DNA from 3 places in the Sphingomonas sp. NY01 genome. Region 1 is predicted to be linked to each of the others. Evidence: predicted binding sites of a transcription regulator. Region 1 holds the regulator's gene; each other region holds the start of a gene.
What was found. The regulator LexA, encoded in region 1, represses DNA repair genes until DNA is damaged. The targets are predictions, from matches to a motif close to GTTCCNCNCTTGTTCT.
Positions count from the first base shown of each region.

Region 2: recA (recombinase RecA) is a predicted target of LexA. The motif match lies at 5,675-5,690, and genes of this name have one in related genera.
Region 3: NPJ82_RS08500 (UvrD-helicase domain-containing protein) is a predicted target of LexA. The motif match lies at 2,932-2,947, and genes of this name have one in related genera.

Region 1 covers NZ_CP101722.1:1,412,047-1,419,204, forward strand. The annotation lists gene NPJ82_RS07015 (TonB-dependent receptor) at 1-532, opposite strand, end outside; gene lexA (transcriptional repressor LexA) at 726-1,412, opposite strand; gene NPJ82_RS07025 (molybdopterin molybdotransferase MoeA) at 1,469-2,662, opposite strand; gene NPJ82_RS07030 (DUF6356 family protein) at 2,773-3,033, shown strand; gene moaC (cyclic pyranopterin monophosphate synthase MoaC) at 3,021-3,515, opposite strand; gene trpC (indole-3-glycerol phosphate synthase TrpC) at 3,515-4,294, opposite strand; gene trpD (anthranilate phosphoribosyltransferase) at 4,291-5,286, opposite strand; gene NPJ82_RS07050 (aminodeoxychorismate/anthranilate synthase component II) at 5,283-5,879, opposite strand; gene NPJ82_RS07055 (hypothetical protein) at 6,036-6,476, shown strand; gene trpE (anthranilate synthase component I) at 6,484-7,158, opposite strand, start outside.
Region 2 covers NZ_CP101722.1:1,103,779-1,110,936, forward strand. The annotation lists gene NPJ82_RS05475 (nuclear transport factor 2 family protein) at 1-96, shown strand, start outside; gene NPJ82_RS05480 (beta-propeller fold lactonase family protein) at 221-1,195, opposite strand; gene NPJ82_RS05485 (SDR family oxidoreductase) at 1,192-1,914, opposite strand; gene NPJ82_RS05490 (hypothetical protein) at 1,911-4,154, opposite strand; gene NPJ82_RS05495 (patatin-like phospholipase family protein) at 4,318-5,361, shown strand; gene NPJ82_RS05500 (hypothetical protein) at 5,372-5,596, opposite strand; gene recA (recombinase RecA) at 5,765-6,838, shown strand; gene NPJ82_RS05510 (class I SAM-dependent methyltransferase) at 6,993-7,158, shown strand, end outside.
Region 3 covers NZ_CP101722.1:1,732,299-1,739,456, reverse strand. The annotation lists gene NPJ82_RS08515 (MFS transporter) at 1-710, opposite strand, end outside; gene NPJ82_RS08510 (inorganic phosphate transporter) at 749-2,392, opposite strand; gene NPJ82_RS08505 (UrcA family protein) at 2,468-2,779, opposite strand; gene NPJ82_RS08500 (UvrD-helicase domain-containing protein) at 2,951-5,230, shown strand; gene NPJ82_RS08495 (glycine zipper 2TM domain-containing protein) at 5,309-5,869, shown strand; gene NPJ82_RS08490 (response regulator) at 5,835-6,224, opposite strand; gene NPJ82_RS08485 (sensor histidine kinase) at 6,272-7,158, opposite strand, start outside.

The DNA of each region.
Region 1 (7,158 bases):
GATCGGCGGTGTCGGCAGGGGCGCGGCTTTCGAACTGCAGCGTGCCGCCCAGATTGCTGGTCGAGGCGGTGCCGAGCGCGCCCGCACCCTGCGCAACGGTGGTGCTGCCGATATTTTCGGAAATGATCGCGCGGCTGATGTGCAGGCCGTTGACGTTGGCATAGCTCATGTCGCCGAGCGGCACGCCGTCGAGCGTGAAGCCGAGCTGGTTCTGGTTGAAGCCGCGCAGCGAGATGCGCGTCGACCATTCATAGGCACCGAACGCGTCGGCGGACTGGAAATTGACGCCGGGCAGCTTGGCGGCGGCCTTCAGCGGCGAGGTACCCGGCGGCAGGCGTTCCAGATCGGCGGCGGTGATCGTCTGCACCTGACGGGTCTGGCCGAAGCCGAGGACGACGATGTCCTGTCCGTCGCCGCCGGGAGCGGGGTTGTCGGCGACCAGCGTTGCCGTGTCGGCGACCTGGGCGGTGGCGTGCTGCGCGGCGAGAAGCGCGATGGATGCGGCACCGGCGCGCCAGATATGTGCGGTCATGATCGTCGTCCCCCTATGGGGCGACATTGCGCCCCTTTGGCGGGGCTGGTGACGTGATTTGGTTACCGGATCGCTACAATTGCGCGGCCAAATGGTGACGCGGGGGAAGGCGCGTACGATAATCGCATGACCGGCCCCGGTCTCGCGATGCGTGCGACATCGGCGGGACCGGCGCGGTCATGTTCCGCCGCGATCAGTCGTAGCGGCGGAGAAGGCCGGACAGCTTGCCCTGCACCCGAACCTGCGCGGGCGCATAACGCTGCGGATCATAGGAGCGGTTGGCGGGATCGAGCCGCACCATCGCGCCCTCGCGGCGGAAATATTTCAGCGTCGCCTCGCTGTCGTCGATCAGCGCGACCACGATCTCGCCATCGCGCGCGGTTTCGGTGCGGCGGATCAGAGCGTAGTCGCCATCGAGGATACCCGCCTCGACCATCGAATCGCCCGATACCTCCAGCGCATAATGCTCGCCCGAGCCGAGCAGCGCGGCCGGGACGGCCAGTGTCGAGGACCCCTCGAACGCCTCGATCGGCAGGCCGGCGGCGATGCGGCCGTGCAGCGGGATTTCCAGCACGTCGTTGGCCGGGATCGGGCTGGCGGCGGCGGCGGGCGCGGTGGTGCCGACGGGCGACGCCGGTGCCGCAGCCGCCTTCGGCTCGGCCGGGCGCTCCGGCATGCGCAGCACCTCCAGCGCGCGGGCGCGGTTGGGCAGGCGGCGGATGAAGTCGCGTTCCTCCAGCGCGGAGATCAGGCGGTGGACCCCCGACTTCGACTTGAGGTCGAGCGCGTCCTTCATCTCCTCGAACGACGGGGACACGCCCGTCTCCGTCAACCGGTCATTGATGAAGCAGATCAGCTCGTGCTGCTTGCGCGTGAGCATCGCGGAACCTCCGTCCAGAACAGACGTGGAACTTATAAGGAACGTTTCGGCTTGCGTCAAGCGAGGGGCAGGATTTCCGCCGAGTCGCCCGCCTGTGCCGGGGGGGCGTGCGGCTCGCGCACGATCAGGCAGGTGGAACGGGCGAGGGTCAGGAGCATGGAACTGTCCTGGATGGTGGAGGCGTAGGCGCGGCCGTCGCGGAGTTCGGCGCGCAGATAGTCGGTGCGCGGGCCGTTGGCGGGGAGGGTTTCGCCGAGCAGGGCGAGGGCCGGGCGGGGGAGCGGGTCGGCGGCGCCGGCCAAGGCGGCGACGAGGGGCTTCACGAACAGCATGGCGGTGACAAAGGCGGATACGGGATTGCCGGGCAGGCCAAGCACGAGCGCGTCGCCAAGCCGGCCGGCCATCATCGGCTTGCCGGGGCGCAGCGCGATGCGCCAGAAGTCGATGGTGCCACCGGCCGCGGCGAGCGCGGGGCGGACGAGGTCGTGATCGCCGACCGAGGCGCCGCCGGTGGTGACGAGCAGGTCGGCGCGCACGCCGGCAAAGGCGCGGGTCAGCGCGTCCAGGTCGTCGGGCAGGATGCCGAGGTCGATGATCTCCACCGGCAGGTCGCCCAGCATCGCGGCGAGCATGACGCCGTTCGATTCGGGGAGCGCAAGGCCGCTGGCGTCGCTGCCCGGCGCGACCAGCTCGTCCCCGGTGGCGGCGATCGCGACGCGCACGCGGCGGCGGACGGGGAGGACGGCGACCCCGCCCGTCGCGGCGACGGCGATGCGGGCGGGGGTGAGACGCTCGCCCGCGGCGACCAGCCGCTGGCCGGTGTGGAAGTCGAGCCCGCGGGGGCGGACGTTGCGTCCGGCGTGCGCCGGGCCTTCGCCGGTGAGGGTCAGGCTGGCGCCGTCGCGCCCGGCCTCTTCCTGGATCAGCACGGTATCGGTGCCGGGGGGCAGGGCGGCGCCAGTGAAGATACGGGTCGCCTGGCGTGCGCCGACCGATGCGTCGAAGGGGCGCCCGGCGGCGCTTTCGCCGATCACCTGCCACGGGCCGGGCATGTCGTCGAAGCGGATCGCATAGCCGTCCATCGCCGACAGGTCGGCCGCGGGTTGCGTGCGGGCGGCGACGATGTCGGCCGCGGCCCAGCGACCCGCCGCGTCGCGCAGCGGCAGCGTTTCGGTGGACACGGGCACGGCGAGCGCGAGCAGGCGTGCCTGTGCCTGCGTGACGGGAACGAGCGGGGTGGCGGCGGAAATGGCGATATCCTTCGCAAAGCGGCCGGGGGAGAACGGCGTCGGGGCGGCAAGGGTCCGTGGTTGATCCCTGATGGACGGATGCGATATCCTATCCGCCCAAGGAGAAGCCGATGCGAGCCCTTTCCGTTCTCGATACCGTTTTCGCCCGGCACCCGCGTGCGGTGGGTGAAAGCTATCTCGACCATGCGCGCACCGCGAGCCGGTTCGGGCTGGCGATGCTGGGCGGCGGGCTGGCCTGCATGGTGCATGCCGCGGTGCCGGCGCTGTTCACCACCACGGGCAGTGACACGATCCGGCGGCTGCATGCGCGGATGAGCGGTCGGGCCGGGCAGGCGGCCGCTGCGCGCGACGGGTTCTGCTACGAAATCTGAGCAGCTGCGCCCACAGGGGCGACCCAGTCGCCCGACTTGCCCCCCTGCTTGGCGAGGAGGCGGATATCGGACAGGACCATCGCCTTGTCGAGCGCCTTGGCCATGTCGTACAGCGTCAGCAGCGTGACGGACACCGCGGTCAGCGCCTCCATCTCCACCCCCGTCTGCCCCGCCGTGGCGGCGGTCGCGGTGGCGGTGACGCCGCTGTCGTCCAGCGCCAGATCGATCTCGATCTTCGTCAGCGGCAGCGGGTGGCAGAGCGGGATCAGGTCGCTGGTCCGCTTGGCCGCCATGATGCCGGCGACGCGGGCGACCGCCAGCACGTCGCCCTTCTTCGTGCGACCCTCGGCAATGGCGGTGGCCGCTTGCCGCGACATGGTGATGCGACCCGACGCGACCGCCTGGCGCTGCGTCACCGCCTTGTCGCCGACATCGACCATGCGGGCCGCGCCGTCCGCGTCGATATGCGTCAGCCCCGGCATCAACCGACCAGCGCGCGGGTCGCGGCCTCGACATCGGCCTGCCGCATCAGCGCTTCGCCGATCAGGAAGCAGTGGATGCCGTGCTGCGCCATCGCATCGAGGTCGGCACGGCTGGTGAGGCCGCTTTCGGCCACGAAGGTGCAGCCCTGCGGCGCGTAGCCGACCAGATCATAGGTGTTCTGGAAGTTCACCTCGAACGTCTTCAGGTTGCGGTTGTTGACGCCGATCAGACGCGAGCGGAGGCGCGCGGCGCGCTCCATCTCGGACAGGTCGTGCACCTCGACCAGCGCGTCCATCCCGCATTCGAGGGCCGCCGCCTCGATCTCCTGCATCTGCGCGTCGTCCAGCGCGGCGACGATGATGAGGATGGCATCGGCGCCCAGCGCGCGTGCCTCGTGCACCTGCCACGGGTCGATCATGAAATCCTTGCGCAGCACGGGGATCGACACGGCGTTTCGGCCCGCCTCCAGATAGGCGTCCGATCCCTGGAACCAGCGTTCGTCGGTCAGGATCGACAAACAGGCGGCCCCGCCGGCTTCATAGGCGCGGGCATGGGCAACGGGATCGAAATCCTCGCGGATAAGGCCCTTGGAGGGGCTTGCCTTCTTTACCTCGGCGATAAGCGCGTGGCCGGTCCTTGCATCGAGCGCGGCGCGAAAGCCGCGCGGGGCGCTTTGCCCGGCGATCCGCTGGTCGAGATCGGCGTGCGAGATCGTCGCCTTGCGCGCGGCGACATCGGCGCGCTTGGTTTCCAGGATGCGGTCGAGCATCGTCGTCATCGGTAGGCAATCCATTGATCGAGCAGGCGGGCGGCGGCGCCGTCGTCCAGCACGCGGGCAGCGGCGACCGCGCCACGGCCCAGCGTCGTGCTGTGCCCCGCGACGAGGAGCGCGGCGGCGGCGTTGAGCAGCACCGCGTCGCGGTAGGCGCCTTCCTCACCGGCGAGCAGGCGCTGAAGCGCGGCGGCGTTGTGGGCGGCGTCGCCGCCGCGGATCGCGGAGACGGGATGGCGGGGCAGGCCGGCATCCTCGGGCGTGATCGTCGCGGGTGCGGTGAGCGTCCCGACCGAGACGGCGATGCTGGGGCCGGCGCCGGAGAGTTCGTCCAGCCCCTCCTCGCCCGAGACGACCAGTGCGGCCTGGGTGCCGAGCTGGTTCAGCGCCTCCGCATAGAGCGGGGCATAGTCGGGGCGGGCGATGCCGATGAGCTGGCGGGTGACGTGCGCCGGATTGGCGAGTGGGCCCATCAGGTTGAAGATGGTGCGGCGGCCGATCGTGCGGCGGATCGGCGTGATCCGCTTCATCGCGGGGTGATGATTGGCCGCGAACAGGAAGGCGATGCCCAGATCGGCAAGGCTGGCCTCCGCCACCGCGCCGGCGCGGTCCATGTCGAGGCCGAGCGCTTCCAGCGTGTCGGCGGCGCCCGCCTTGGACGAGGCGGCACGGTTGCCATGCTTGGCGACGGGCACGCCGAGCGCGGCGACGACGAGCGCCACCGCGGTCGAGACGTTGAGCGTATGATGACCATCGCCACCGGTGCCGCAGACATCGACGGTGCCGGGTGGCGCCTGGATCGGGACGACCCGCTCGCGCAGGGCGCGCGCAGCCTCGGCGATCTCGATCGCGGTCTCGCCGCGTTCGGTCAGGCCGGTCAGGAAGACGATGATCGCCGCCTCGGTGGCGCGGCCGTCAAGGATGTCGGCAAAGGCGACGCGGGCCGACTCGCGCGACAGCGGCGAGGCGGTATCGGGGAGCAGGGAAACCGTGGTCATGCCGCGAGATGCGCGGGCATGCGGTAGGCGATCCCCGCTTCGCGGAGGAAGTTGGCGAGCATGGCGTGGCCATGTTCGGTGGCGATGCTTTCGGGATGGAACTGCACGCTGTGGATCGGCAGATGCGCGTGGCGGAAGCCCATCACTGCGCCGTCCTGCGCGCGCGCATTGACGATCAGGCTGTCGGGCACGTCGTTGACGATCAGCGAATGGTAGCGCGTCGCGGTGAAGGGCGAGGGGAGCCCTGCGAACATGCCCGAGCCGTCATGCAGCACGGGCGAGGTCTTGCCATGCATCAGCCCGCCGCGCTCCACCTTGCCGCCGAAATGCTGGCCGATCGCCTGATGCCCCAGGCACACGCCGAGCAGGGGGCGGCCGGCATCGGCACAGGCGGCGACGAGGTCGAGGCTGACGCCCGCCTCCGTCGGTGTGCAGGGGCCGGGCGAGATCAGAAAGGCGCTGGCGCCCGATGACAGCGCCTGGCCCGCCGAGATGGCGTCGTTGCGCACCACCTCCACCTCGGTCCCCAGTTCCTGGAGATAGTGGACGAGGTTCCAGGTGAAGCTGTCGTAATTGTCGACGACGAGGATCATGGAGGCCGCCATAGACGCGTGTCACGATGTTGCAAAGTGTCAGGGGTGCCGACACATCGCGGCGATGTTGCGGCTTTAGCGCCGGCGGATCGGCGCGGTTCAGCATGGAGCCATGCGCCGCGCCCGACGTTGTTCCCAACAAAGGAGAATTCGCCCATGTTTCGCCCCCTGTTGATCGCCGCGCTGGTCGCGTCGCCCCTGCCGGCTTTCGCACAGACCCAGGCCGCAGCGGCCGATCAGCAGGCCGAGACCGGCCAGCCGCCCAAGCGCGTGCGCAGCGTGACCCTGACCGGCGACCAGAAATGCCCGCAAAGCACCGCGGACGAGGTGGTGGTGTGCGGGCGCGACGACGAGCCGTTCCGCATCCCCAAGGGCCTGCGCGACGATCAGCCGATCGCGGCGCAGAACCAGAGCTGGGTGAACCGTGCCGCGGTGGCGGACCGGGTCGGGCGGACGGCGGCGGGCCTGCCGGACACCTGCTCGCCGGTGGGCTCCGGCGGGCAGACGGGTTGCGCGCTGACCTGGAACCGCGACTTCGCAGCACAGCGCCGGGCCGATGCGGCAGCGGAGCGGGCGGTGCCGGGCGGCGAGGAGTAAGCCGCCCCTACTGCCCGAAGCCGCCTTCCGCCGCGCGGGCGACCGCCTCGCGGGCGGCGGCGAGGATGGCGCCGGCCTTGGCCTCGCACTCGCGCTGTTCATAGGCGGGGTCGGAGTCGGCGACGATGCCGGCGCCCGCCTGGACGTGGATTATGCCGTCCTTCACCACCGCGGTGCGCAGCACGATGCAGCTATCCATCGATCCGTCGGGCGAGAAATAGCCGACGCCGCCGGCATAGGCGCCGCGGCGTTCGGGTTCGAGTTCGGCGATGATCTGGCAGGCGCGGACCTTTGGCGCGCCGCTGACGGTGCCGGCGGGGAAGCCGGCGAACAGCGCGTCGAGTGCATCCTTTTCCGGCGCCAGCGTGCCGACCACGTTCGACACGATGTGCATCACATGGCTGTAGAGTTCGACCGTGTAGCTGTCCGTCACGCGCACGCTGCCCGGTGCGGAAGCGCGGCCGGTATCGTTGCGGCCGAGATCGAGCAGCATCAGATGTTCGGCCCGTTCCTTGGGATCGGCGAGCAGGCTGGTGCGGTTCGCCTCGTCCTCCGCGGCGGTCCTGCCGCGCGGGCGGGTGCCGGCGATGGGGCGGATGGTGACGTCGCCGTCGCGGACGCGGACGAGGATCTCGGGGCTGGAGCCGATCAGGGAAAACCCGGGAAGATCAAGATGATATAG
Region 2 (7,158 bases), 310 kb from region 1:
AAGCAGGTCATGCGTCCGTTTACCGACATATGGACGAACCGTGCCGGCACCTGGCAACTCATCGCGCGGCAGGCGACGATCGCTGCCGCGCGCTGAAGCGGAATGACATCGCCTTGATCCGTTCGCGTCGACGTGCCTCTCGATACGTGGCTTTGCCGCTACTCGGCGACTGGGGCGGGGGTGGGCCAAGCGGCTGTCATCCAATTTCGAGACGTACGGATCAGGCGGTCATCAGGAAGGCGGCGCCGGGGATCTCGATGACCTCGGCCTCCGGCATGGGGCAACCATTTGCACCGATAGGAAAAATCGTGACCTGGCCGCTTTCCTCGTTGGCGGCGAGGAGGTGGTTTTGGTGGAGGAGCAGGTGGCGGGGGAAGCGGCCGATGCTGGAGATGTGGCCGATGCGGGTGGGCGTGCCGTGGGTGTCGAGCGCGTAGGTGACGATGCAGTCGCCGCCGCGGGTGGTGACGTAAAGGCGGGCGTGCGGTGCATCGAGCGCGATGGCGCCGCCCAGCGTTTGTTCGACCGTGATCGCGCGGATCGATTCGGCGCGTAGCATCGCACCCTCGGGGCGCAGGACGGTGAGCGTGGCGGCGAGTTCGCTGACCAGATAGGCGACCGGCAGCGCCGGATGGGGCGCGAGATGGCGCGGACCCGATCCAGGCGGGGCGGTGTAGAGCGTCTGCGGCGCATGCAGATCGTTCAGGGGGCGCGACAGGATGCGGTCGGTGCCGAGATCGACGGTGAGCAGCGCACCCGCCGGGGTGAAGCCGACCCAGTGCGCGTGCGGCCCGCGCTGACGATCCGGGTCGGGGCCGTGACCGCGATCGGCCAGCGTGATGCCGGCGCCGGGCAGGCCAGTGTCGCCAAGGGGAAACAGCGTCACGCTGCCGCTGGCATAGTTGGCGACGGCGAGGTGGCGTTCGTCTGGGGACAGCGCGAGGTGGCAGGGCGCTTCGCCGCCCGAGCGGACCTGCGCCAGCGGGTGCCAGTCGGCGGCATAGACGTCCACCGTGCCCGCCGCCTCGTCCACCAGATAGCGGTGGCCGTGGCGGGCGGAGGTGACGGCGAAGGATGCATTGCGGATCGACGGGACCGGCGGCCCCGCCGTCCAGCCGCCCTGGCCGTCATGGACGAGCGGCACCAGTCCGGTGCCGCCCTTGCCCGCATAGGTGCCGACGAATGCGGCGGTCATGGCAGTTCCTGCATCCGCGGTTCGACGCGCAGGGTGACGACATCGACGCGGGGCGGGCGGGTGAGGATGAAATCGACCGCCTCGGCAATGTCCTCGGCATAGAGCATCTCGTGCCGGGCGATCATCTCGCGCTGTTCGTCGGCAGAAGGCTCCTGCATGTCGCTGCCCACCGTGCCGGGCTCGACCAGGCCGACGCGGATGCCGCGATCCTTTACCTCCTTGCGCAGCGTCTCGGCAAAGGCGGACAGGCCGGCCTTGGTGGCGGAATAGACGCTTTCGCCCGGCGCATGGATGGCGGCGCTGATCGACCCAATGATGACGATCTGTCCGCCATCGTCCAGCCGCTCCAGCGCGGCGCGGGTACAGGCGAGCGCGCCGACCAGATTGACATCGACGACATAGCGCCAGGCATCGTCCTCCATTTCGTCAATCGGATCGGCGCCAAGTGCGGCGTTGGAGACGAACGCGTCGATATGCCCCAGCCGCTCATCCGCTTCCTCGAAAAAACGCGCGACGCCCTCGCGCGTGCCCAGATCGGCGCTGATGCCATGGACCTCGCCGCGCGCATCGGCGAAGGATTCCAGCGCTTCCGCCAGTGCCGCCTCGTCGCGGCCCAGCGTCAGCACGCGGGCACCCTTGTCGGCGAGGCTGCGGACGATGGCGCGGCCGATGCCGGTGGTGCCGCCGGTGACGATGATGTTCTTTCCCTGCACGGTCATGCACTCCAGGTGAGGATCAGGCGGCCATTGGCCGGCACGCGAAAATCGAGGCGGTCGTCCGAGGTGGTGTGGGCGCGGACGATGTCGCCCTCCGCCGTGGTCAGCGTCGCCTGCGGCAGCTTGCGGCGTTTCAGGCGGACCAGCGACAGATCGGCCCGACAGGTCTCGCCGCCGTCCAGCGACAGGGTCAGCGCGCGGTCGCCGGTCCGCTCGATGCTGCGGATGAACAGGTTGCAGAACAGGCGGAACGGCGCCTCTTCGATGAGGTGGTGGGAGCGGGCGGCGAAGACCAGCGCGGCGCCGCTGCCATAGATTTCCTGCCCGACCTGGCCGGGCGACTGGCCGTCGCCGTAGAGATCCTCCAGCGGGAAGGCGAGGTCCGGGTTGATGACGCCGCTTTGATGCGGGGGATCGGCCAGTATCTCCTTGGGCAGTGCCTCGGGATAATAAAACCAGGCGCGGTCGAGGGCGTATCTGCAATATTCGCCGATCAGCATGCGCACCGCGGGTTCCAGATCGGGGCCGCTGTCCGCCAGATATGCCTCGAACGCGGTGAAGCTGTCGAAGCATTCGTAGATCGCCATATAGGGCGAGTCGTGCAGGCAGGTGGCGCCCAGGAAGGTGCGGTAATGCACCGCGTGGCCGACCTCGGATTCCCAGATTTCGCAATTGTGGAAGAAGCTGGCGAGATAGACGTAGCTTTGCGACAGGTAACGGTCGTCGTTGGTGATCCGCCACAGCCGCATGCAGGCGGCGGCACCCCAGGCGGTCAGGTTCGCCTGATATTCCAGGTCGAAGCGCATGCCGACCGCCGCATCGATCGCCGCGCGCGCCTCCGCCAGATAGGTCGGGTCGTCGGTCAGCTCGTGGCATTGCAGCATCAGATAGGCGTAGATGCCGCCGACATCGGTCTGGCCGAAGCGGTCGTCGTTGCGCGCCTTCGTCTTCACGGTGAAGTCGCGCATGTCGTACATGACCGGCCAGACATAATCGAAATGATGTGCCGCGCGGATGCCGAAGCCGACCGACTTCAGCAGGAGTTCGCGGCAGACCTCGTCGCCTTGCAGCGCCAGTCGCGCCATGTTGAGCATCGGGTGGTAGAGATACCAGCTGTCGACGGCGTCGGCGTCCTTGTCCTTGCCGACATTGGGCAGATAGCGGCGTAGCGTCTGGAGATCGGGGTCGTAGAAGCGGGCCAGCCCGGCGCGCAGTTCGTCTTCCAGCGGCAAGGGCGCGCCCAGCCAGCGGCCATAATCATGCACCGCGGCCAGCACCGACATCTGCACCATGACGTCGGGATATTCGCCGTCCGGATAGGGCATGATGTAGCGGTGGCCATATTCGCGCCTGCTCGCCTGCGGCGCCTCCGCCAGATCGCGCAGCGTGCGTTCCGACAGGCCGACCCAGTCGCGATAGTCGGTGCGCGGCAGCGGCAGCGCCTTGTACGCGATGCCGAGCATCTGGAGGAACTGGCGCGCCATCTCCAGTTCGTTGTCGCCCGCCCGGTCGCGGAAGACGAGGATGGCGTCGGAGATCATCACCTCCTGCCCGGCGGGCAGCGGGTGGGTGGGGGGCGTGCCGCTTTGCGGCGGGGTGGGCAGGAGATAGCCGAGTTCAGGCCACTCGCCGCCCATCGCGGCGTCGGGCACGGTATCGGTGGCACGGAAATAGTCGTTCAGCGCGGTCAGGTTCTGAAAGTAGAGCGTGCTGCCGAACGCGGGTTCCTCGAAGCGGAAATAGATGAGCGCGCTGTTCACGCCGCGCTGGGCCGCCTCGACCGTCCCGTGCGCGCCCAGCGGATCGTCGTCGGCGCCCAGCACGTAGCAGTCGCGCGGGTGGAACGGGATCAGCAGCGGCGCGCGCGGGGTCAGCCGCACCTGCATCTGCAGGCGGTGAAGATCGGCCTCCGACGTGCGCAGCGCGATGACGTGGCGCCCGACGACGCTTTCGGCCTCCAGCCGCAGCACCTCATGCTGTTCGGGGGCGAGCTTGCGGACCTTGAACCCGCCATCGGGGGTGTAGGCGGCGCGCAGGGCCAGCCCGCCCTTGTCCGGGCGGCGGATGATCAGCCAGACCGAGTCCGCGCCCTGGCAGATGTCGACCGACAGGTCGCCGAGGCCGAACCGGTCGAGCCGCTTCATCGCGCCGCCCATCAGTTCCTCGCGCAGGCCCAGCACATAGGCGCTGACGCCCGGAATGTCCTCAGGGGGCTTGACGATGTCCAATACCGTCGATGACATAAATCCCATCCTCCGGAACCAAATCCGTTAACGCATGTTGTCCTAAGTGACTGAAAACACGTCACTATCTGGCACAACTCGATTGCGACCCGTTGGTTCATGCGATGCGGCGAACGGCGCGTCGCGCGTTGTGGACGGCATGGCAGAGAAGGCTGGAGCATCGATGGGCAGTTGGACCGACGATCATGGTGCGCGGCCCCGCGTCGCGCTGGTGCTGGGTGGGGGCAATGCGCTGGGTGCGTATCAGGCCGGCGTGTTCGAGGCCCTGCAATCGGCAGGGATCGTGCCGGAATGGATCGCGGGCACCTCGATCGGGGCGGTCAACGGCGCGCTGATCTGCGGCAATGCACCCGAGGCACGGCTTGACCGGTTGCGCGACTTCTGGCGGCCGGCGGAAGGCGCCATATCGCCGACCGGGCCCGGAGAGACGGCGCGGCGGACCGCCAGTGTCGCGGAGGCCATGTTATGGGGGCGCGGCGACGTGTTCGCGCCACGCGGGCCCGGTACATGGCCGATGGGTACGCAGGCGCTGTACGATTCGTCGCCGCTGGGGCGGGGCATCGCGCGGCTGGTCGATATCGACCGGCTGAACGACGGCGGGATGCGCTACGCCACGGTGGCGGTCGATCTGGAGACGGGAGCGGAGCGCGTGTTCGACACGCAGGGCGGCCGCGTCGGCGTCGATCATGTGCGGGCAAGCGGTGCACTGTTGCCGCTGTTCCCGCCGGTCAGCGTCGATGGCCGCGACCTGGTCGACGGGGGTACCGCGTCGAACCTGCCGGTCGATCTGGTGCTGGCGGAGCCGGGCGAGGGCGCGTTGCTGTGCATCGCGGTCGACCTGTTACCGCTGGAGGGCGGCGCGGCGCGGACATTGGGCGATTCGTTGCAGCGGATGCAGGACCTGGCCTTTGCCTGTCAGGCGCGGCGGGCGATCGCCGGGTGGCAGCGCGACTATGACCTGCGCGCACGAATACCCGGCGAGACGCCGCGCACGGTGACGTTGATCCACATGGCTTATGGCGGCGAGGAGCGCGAAGTGTCGGGCAAGGCACTGGACTTCTCCGCGCGCTCGATCGGCGAGCGGTGGACACGCGGCGCGCGCGACATGCACCATGTCATCGCGCAACTGGATGCGGGCGAGATCGCCACCGGCCGGTCCGGGCTGACCGTCTACCGCTTTCAGGATGGCGAGCGGCGGGAAGGCTGATCGCGGATCGTCAGGTGACGATCGGATGGCGGCCGCGCAGATCGTCGAGCGTGCGTTCCACCGCGGCATTCTCGCCCGCGGTGCCGGCGGGGGCGAGCGACCAGTTGCAATGGGGATGCGTCTCGGCACTGTAGACGCGCATGTCCCCCAGTACGATCCGCCAGCGACGGCGGGTGCCACCCACCTGTTTCACGAGCGTTGAGAGCAGGATGTCGAGAAGGTCGTCGCGGGTCATGCTGGGGCGCGTTAGCCCCATCGGCGCCTTCAGGGAAGCGAGCATGCGAAAGCGGCGGACAGCGACAAAAATTGTCATGTTCCATCCTTGTTCCGGAGGAACAAAGAGCGTACATAGCGGTCAGCAATTGAACGTAGAAACAGCATGCTCTAGCGAAGGGAGCTTCTGATGGCCGCCAATCTGAAAGTGATCGATACCGGTATGGCAACCCTCAATGCAGACCGGCAAAAGGCGCTAGACGCCGCGCTGGCACAGATCGACCGCGCCTTTGGCAAGGGCTCCGCGATGAAGCTGGGGCAGAAGGAGGCGATGCAGGTCGAGGCGATCTCGACCGGTTCGCTCGGTCTCGACATCGCACTCGGCGTCGGCGGCCTGCCGCGCGGTCGCGTGATCGAGGTCTATGGCCCTGAATCGTCCGGCAAGACGACGCTGGCCCTCCACGTCATCGCCGAGGCGCAGAAGAATGGCGGCACCGCCGCCTTCGTCGACGCCGAACACGCGCTCGACCCGGTCTATGCCAAGAAGCTGGGCGTCAACATCGACGAGCTGATCGTGTCGCAGCCCGACACGGGCGAACAGGCGCTGGAGATCACCGACACGCTGGTCCGCTCCAACGCGATCGACGTGCTGGTGGTCGACTCGGTCGCGGCACTGGTGCCGCGCGCGGAAATCGAGGGCGAGATGGGCGACAGCCATGTCGGCCTGCAGGCGCGCCTGATGTCGCAGTCCCTGCGCAAGCTGACCGGTTCGATCAGCCGTTCGCGCTGCATGGTGATCTTCATCAACCAGCTGCGCATGAAGATCGGCGTGATGTACGGCAACCCGGAGACGACGACGGGCGGCAACGCGCTGAAATTCTATGCGTCCGTTCGTCTCGACATCCGCCGCACCGGCGCGATCAAGGACCGCGAGGAAGTGACCGGCAACGCGACCCGCGTGAAGGTGGTGAAGAACAAGGTCGCGCCGCCGTTCAAGCAGGTCGAGTTCGACATCATGTACGGCGAGGGTATCTCCAAGATCGGCGAGATCCTCGATCTGGGTGTGAAGGCCGGGCTGGTCGAGAAGTCGGGTAGCTGGTTCTCCTACGACTCGGTGCGGATCGGGCAGGGGCGCGAGAACGCCAAGACGTACTTGCGCGAAAACCCGGAAATGGCCGACCGGCTCGAACGCGCCATCCGTCAGCGCACCGACAAGGTCGCCGAGGAGATGATGACCGGCCCGGATGCCGAGGACGACGCCTGAGGGCGGCCCGCGCCTCTCGAATGGGGGCGCGCGGCAGGTCATCTTGCATCATGCCGATGCCGACACGAGAAGGGCCTGCCGATCCGGCGGGCCCTTTGTCGTTTCGGAGACGGAGGGGCCGCGGCCTTTATCGCCGACCAGGAGAATGGAGCGCATGACCGGACGATCCGAATGGCAGTCCCGTGTGGGTCGGGTATGGGCACAGGAATGGCGCCGTACCGATCGCGCGCTGGCGGGCGTGGCCGAGCGGCTGGATGCGGCGATCGCGGCGGTTGCGCCACAAAGCGGCGATGCCGTCGATATCGGCTGCGGCGCGGGCA
Region 3 (7,158 bases), 320 kb from region 1:
ACCGGACGCAGGTGATGTGCAAATAAGGTCGCGGCCGGCACCTTGGGCAGCGCTTCTGCCGCCTTGGCCTCGGCAAAGGCCGGCGTTTCGGTCAGTCGCAAGCGCACCCACAAGCCCAGCGCCACCAGCACCGAACTTGCCAGAAACGGCAGGCGCCATCCCCAGGCGCGGAACTGCTCGTCGGTCAGCAGCAGGCCCAGGATCAGAAAGAAACCGTTGGCCGCGATGAAGCCCACCGGCGCTCCGAGCGGCGGAAACATGCCCCAGGTGTTGCGCCGATGCGGCGGCGCATTCTCCACCGCCAGCAGCGCCGCCCCGCCCCACTCCCCGCCGAGCCCCAGCCCCTGCCCCAGCCGCAACAGGCAGAGCAGCAACGGCGCGACCCACCCGGCTTGCGCATGGGTCGGCAGAAACGCGATCGCGACGGTCGACCCTCCCATCAGCATCAGGCTCGCCACCAGCGTCGACTTGCGCCCGACCCGATCCCCGAAATGCCCGAAAGCCACCGCCCCCACCGGCCGCGCCACAAACGCCAAACCGAAACTGGCATAGGACAGCATCAACTGTGCCGCCGGGGATGATGCCGGGAAGAACAACGGCCCGAACACCAGCGCCGCCGCCGTCGCATAGATATAGAAGTCGTAGAATTCGACAGCGGTCCCGGTCAGACTGGCGAGCAGGATGCGGCGGTGGGAGGCAGGACTATCCATGCCCCCGGCCTAGCCCAGTCCCGTGCCGATGCAAACGTTCACGCGGCGCCGACAATCCTCACGAAACCCAGCAACAGCCAGTAGAGCAAGCCGGAAAGCAGCATGGCCGCGGGCAGCGTCATCAGCCAAGCCAATGCCATGTTACGGATCGTCCGCCGCTGCAGCCCGGCGCCGTTCGCCACCGATGCACCCGCCACGCCGGACGACAGGATATGGGTCGTCGATACCGGCGCGCCGAAGCGTTCCGCGAGCAGGATGGTGGAAGCCGCCATCAGCTCGGCCGCCGCACCCATGCCATAGGTCAGGTGCGTCTTCCCGATCTTCTCGCCGACCGTCACCACGATCCGCCGCCAGCCGACCATCGTGCCCAGCCCCAGGGCAAGCGCGACCGTCACCTTTACCCAGAATGGAATATAGCGCGTGCCACGCTCCAGACCCTCGTCATAGGATTTCAGCGTCGCGACTTCCGCTGCGGTGAACCGTGCCTGCGCGGCGGGATCGGCTATCACCAGCTTGGTCGCATCGAACACCAGATACATGTCGTTGCGCAGGTTCGGCACTGCCGCCGCGGGCACCTTGCTCAATGCGCCGTAATCGTCGATCCGGGCGGCGACATCGCGGGACAGCGTTGCCAGCCCGGCATAGACCGCTGGTTTCGCCACGTGTTTCAGGCGCAGGGCCTCGGTGATCGTTCCCCTTGCCGCGTCGACGGTCGGCAGCGTCGTGCCCGCCTTGTCGGCATAGGCGCGCGCCGCGGCCTCGGCCGTCGCCACAAAGGCAGAGGTGGCGCTTTCCGGCATTGTTCGGTTGAGCGCATAGGCGGTTGGTGCACAGCCGATCAGGATCAGCATGATAAGCCCCATGCCTTTCTGCCCGTCATTGCCGCCATGCGCGAAGCTGACCGCGCTGCAGGTAAAGATCAGCAGCGCACGAATGCCCTTTGGCGGCGGCGTCTGCCCCACGGGTTCGCGGTACAGCACCGGGTTCTTCAGGAAGCGCTTCATCACCAGCAGCAACAACATCGCGCCGACGAAACCGACCACCGGGCTGAACAACAAGGCAGACAGCACCTTGCGCACCTGCGCGCCGTCCACGCCCGATCCTGGCGCCGCGGTCAGCCACTGATGCGCCAGTCCCACACCCAGGATCGACCCGATCAGGGCGTGACTGGAGGAGTTGGGCAATCCGACGAACCATGTCGCCAGGTTCCACAGCACGGCCGCGAGTAGCAGCGCGAAGATCATGGCGAAGCCGCCGAGAGAGCCGACGTGCAGGATCAGGTCGATGGGGAGCAAGGTGATGATGGAATAGGCGACCGCCCCGCTCGAGGCCATGACGCCCAGGAAGTTGAACACCCCCGACCACACCACCGCCACGGGGGCGGGCAATGCATGCGTGTAGATCACGGTCGCCACCGCGTTGGCGGTATCGTGGAAGCCGTTCACGAATTCGAAGCCGAGCGCGATCAGCAGCGCCAGCCCTAGAAACAGGAACACGCCGCCCGCCAGGGGCGCGCCCACCTCGGCCGTGTCGGCGGCCACGCTCACCCCGGCATAGGCCAGCCCGCCGATCAGCAATGCCAGAAAAGCCCAGCGTCCCCCCGGATGCCATCCGCCATCCAGCCGGGGCCCCCTGTGAGTGGACGCAGGCGCGTCCCCACGATCCAGCGCAATGCTTGTCATGGAATGCGGCCTGCGCCCCTTGGGTGACAGAATGATGACATGGATTAGCGGTACGTCCCAATTCGATACGGGATGTCAGCGACCGGCCAGCGCAACGGGCGCCCGTGCCACCAGAGTAGCGATCTGAACCGACCCATCGCGCCGCATCTCCGCTTCGCACCGGCGGATGTCCGCGATCACCTTCAACTCGCGTCCCTGCTGACCGCAGGCGGCGTGCGCGGCACGGCGCACCCGCGCATCCAGCATGGCACGGTGATCGGCACGGGAAAGATCAAGATCGCCGTGACGCACCTGGGCGCGCACGGGCTGACGATCCTGCGCGACGGCGGCGGACGGCAGGCACGCGAACAACGCCGCCGCAAGGGCGGTCGGAATAAGGCTATTCATGATGGTGGCTCCTGTGGATGGTGCCTGTTCTGCCGGCCTTCACGCCCGGTCATCGGCACACCGCGACGCCATTAGATGCGATTCGTTGCGCGCCCGCTACGATCATGCGTCAGCGCCGTGACGTGTCGGTCGCGCTTGCTCCTTGGCGCGTCGTTCCCTACCTGTTCGCCGATGAGTCTCCCGCAGCCGACGCCCGCCGATCCGCCCTATCTGCGCAACCTGAACGATCAGCAGCGCGAGGCGGTGTTGACCACCGATGGTCCGGTGCTGATGCTGGCCGGCGCGGGCACCGGCAAGACCGCGGCGCTGACCGCGCGGCTGGCGCACCTGCTCTACACGCGCAAGGCGTGGCCGTCGGAAATCCTGGCCGTCACCTTCACCAACCGTGCGGCGCGAGAGATGCGCGAGCGGGTCGGCCGTCTTGTCGGTGAAGCCGTGGAAGGAATGCCGTGGCTGGGCACCTTTCACGCCATCGGCGCGAAGATGCTGCGTCGCCATGCCGAACTGGTCGGGCTTCAGTCAAACTTCACCATCCTCGACACCGACGATCAATTGCGCTTGCTGAAACAGCTCATCATCGCGGCCGATATCGACGAAAAGCGGTTCCCCGCGCGCAGTCTCGCCGGCCTGATCGACGAATGGAAGAACAAGGGCCTCACGTCCGGCGACGTCGATGCCGGGGAGAGCGAGCGCTACGCCAATGGCCGCGGCGGCGAACTGTACGAACAATATCAGACGCGGCTTCGCGCGGTGAATGCCTGCGACTTCGGCGATCTGCTGCTCCACATGCTGACCGTCCTGCGCACCAACCGCGAGGTGCTGGAAGCCTATCAGCAGCGCTTCCGCTATATCATGGTGGACGAGTATCAGGACACCAACAGCGTCCAGTATCTGTGGCTGCGCCTGCTGGCCCAGGCCCGGCGCAACATCGCCTGCGTCGGGGACGATGACCAATCCATCTACTCGTGGCGGGGTGCCCAGGTCGAGAACATCCTGAAGTTCGAAAAGGACTTTCCGGGCGCAAAGGTCATCCGCCTCGAACAGAATTACCGCTCGACCCCCCACATACTGGGCGCCGCGTCCGGCGTGATCGCCAACAATGGTGGGCGCCTCGGCAAGACGCTGTGGACCGAACTCGATGTCGGCGAGAAGGTTCGGGTGCTGGGTGTCTGGGACGGGCCGGAGGAGGCGCGCCGGGTCGGCGAGGAGATCGAGGCGGCACGCCGGGACGGCACCTCGCTCGACAATATCGCCATCCTCGTCCGCGCACAGCATCAGACCCGCGAGTTCGAGGACCGGTTCATCGCGATCGGCCTGCCCTATCGGATCGTCGGGGGCCTGCGCTTCTACGAACGTGCCGAAATCCGCGATGCGCTCGCTTATCTGCGCGTCGTCAACCAACCGGCCGACGACCTGGCTTTCGAGCGCATCGTCAATGTCCCCAAGCGAGGGCTGGGCGACAAGGCGCTGGCCAAGATCCATCAGCTTGCCCGCGCCGAACGCGTGCCGCTTACCATCGCCTCCGCGCGGATCCTCGATACCGACGAACTGACGCCGCAGGCGCGTCGCTCGCTCGGCAATCTGGTCGGCGATATCGCCCGCTGGCGCGACATGGCACGCGATCTGCCCCATGCCGAACTGGCCCGCCAGCTGCTCGATGAAAGCGGCTACACCGCGATGTGGCAGGCCGAGAAGTCGGCCGAAGCCGCCGGCCGGCTGGAGAACCTGTCCGAACTCGTCCGTGCGATGGAGGATTACGAATCGCTTGGCGCGTTCCTCGACCATGTCAGTCTGGTCATGGATACCGAGGGCGCCGCGCGCGAGCCGCAGATCACGATCATGACGATGCACGCGGCCAAGGGTCTCGAATTCGACACCGTGTTCCTCGCGGGCTGGGAGGAAGGCCTGTTTCCGTCACAGCGCGCGCTGGACGAGGGTGGCACGCGCAGCCTGGAGGAGGAACGCCGCCTCGCCTATGTCGGGATCACCCGCGCGCGGCGCCGGGCGACGATCCTCCATGCGGCCAATCGGCGGATCTATGGGCAATGGACATCCAGCCTGCCCAGCCGCTTCGTCGCCGAACTGCCGCCCGAGCATATCGATGCGGAGACGACGATGTCGGGTGGCGAGAGCCTGTGGCGTGCCAACTGGACCGAACATGCCGATCCCTTTGCCGACGTTTCGCGCGGCACCGGTCGCGGACCCGGCTGGCAGCGCGCCGCCGCCACCAACTCGACCTTCTCCACCAAGCCGCAGCGGATCGTGGAGGCCCGCGCCAGCGCGGTCAGCCTGGGCAACAAGGGGCGTAGCGACGTTTCTTTGGGCCAGCGCGTCTTCCACCAGAAGTTCGGCTATGGGGTGATCGCCGCGATCGAGGGCAACAAGCTGGAGATCGATTTCGAGCAGGCCGGTCGCAAGCGGGTGATGGACAGCTTCGTCACACCTGGCTGAGCGTCGTTCAGGAACCGTATCGATGGCAGTCCGTATCGCTCTGGTCGCCCGGCCGTCGGGCGCCAGAGGACCGCACCCATGAAGACCTCGCTCCTGCTCGCCATCACCCTGGTCGCTGCCGTGACGCCAGCCGCCGCCCAAAGCGCGTCGGATGAAGCCCGCTTCCGCGCCGCGCAGGAGCGTTTCGACCGCGAATATCAGCGCTACCGGCAAGAGGTGGATCTGTATCAGTCGCGCCGCACGGGTGACGATTACCGGGAGTTCCCCGGTGCGCGGGACGATGGGCGATACCAGTCGCAGGCCGGGCCCGGCGGCTACCGCGCGGCGCCGGCCATTCCAGCCGATGGCTATGACGGGGACGAACCCTTTTACGATCCGGCGCCCGACTATCGCAGCGGCAATTACCGGGAGCGTACCCTGTCATCGGACGAGCGCGTCTATGCCGGTACCGACGGGCGTTATTATTGCCGCCGTTCCGACGGCACCACCGGACTGATCGTCGGTGGTGCCGCCGGCGGCATCCTCGGCAATGTCATTGATGGCGGGCGCAGTCGGGTGGTGGGAACGTTACTGGGCGGCGCTGCGGGTGCATTGGCGGGGCGGTCTATCGACCAGAACCGGCAGATCCGCTGCCGCTGAGCGCCGTCAATGCGGCCACGATCACCCGGTCCGCACAGGGCCGGATGATCGTCGGTGTCGCCTTATCGCCCGGCACCTGATCGACGCGATCGGTGAGAACAAGAACGCGTATCGCCGGCCATTGCCGGGCAATCACGGCGGCCAGTTCGGCGCCACGCGCCCTGCCCGGCCGGTCCAGATCGGCAAGCACGATGCCGATATCGCTCCGCTCGCCGAGCCGCGCGACGGCATCCTGCGCATCGCGAGCCGTCACCACCATGAACCCCGCCTGTTCCGCCAGATCCACCGCAGCAAGGGTCAGCAGGGGCTGATCTGCCACGACGAGGATCACAGGAGGGATGGCGGACATGGTCATGGCTATTCGGTAGCGGTGTAGGGTCCGCCCGCTACCCGCCTCAAGCTTTACGTCTGCTGTACCTGTACCAAAGGGGCACGGAAATGTGCCGCAAAACCCGTGGGATGGAAGTGGCGCTCGACATGCCCGGTGCCCACCAGCCCCATGCCGATCAGGCGGGAGCCGAAGCCGCCGCGCGCCGGCGCGACCACCGCTGGTCCGTCGCGCTCGATCCAGTCCAGGCACAGATCCTCGCCATCCACCCGCCAACTCAGGTCGACATGGCCGCCCGCCACGGACAGCGCGCCATGCTTCACCGCATTTGTCGCCAGCTCATGAAGCAGCAGCGACAGCGACAATACCGCGCGCGATCCCAGTTGCACCGGCGCGCCCGTAACGGCGAAGCGCTCGCTGTCGTCATGCAGCTTCAACGCCGTGTCGACCACCGTCTCGATCGGCGCCTCCGCCCAATTCTCCTGCAACAATACGTCATGGGCATGGCCCAAGGCCACGATGCGCGCCTGGAAGATTTCCACGGCCTCGCGCTCGACCACGCCTTTCAAGGATTGCGACGCGATCGCCCCGACCATCGCCATCGTGTTCTTCAGCCGATGCCCCAGTTCGCGGTTGAGCACGACCATTTCGGCCCGTGCCCGCATGGCTTCGGATGTTTCGATCAGGATGTCGATGAAGCCGGCCACCTGCCCCTTCGCATCGCGAACCGGGCTGCACGCATAGGAGCAGGACGCCACCTCGTCCGCATCGTCCCGGTGCAAGGCGATCGGGCGATCATCTCCCTTCACCGTCTCGCCGCGCCGCACCCGCTCCACAACGGCGGCACAGCCAGGCCAGTGCCCGGCCCATATGGCGTCGAAAGCCTGCCCGTTCGCATCGAGGCCGATCAGTTGCGCAAAAGCTGGATTGTGGATCGTGACCAACCCGGCGCCCCACACCA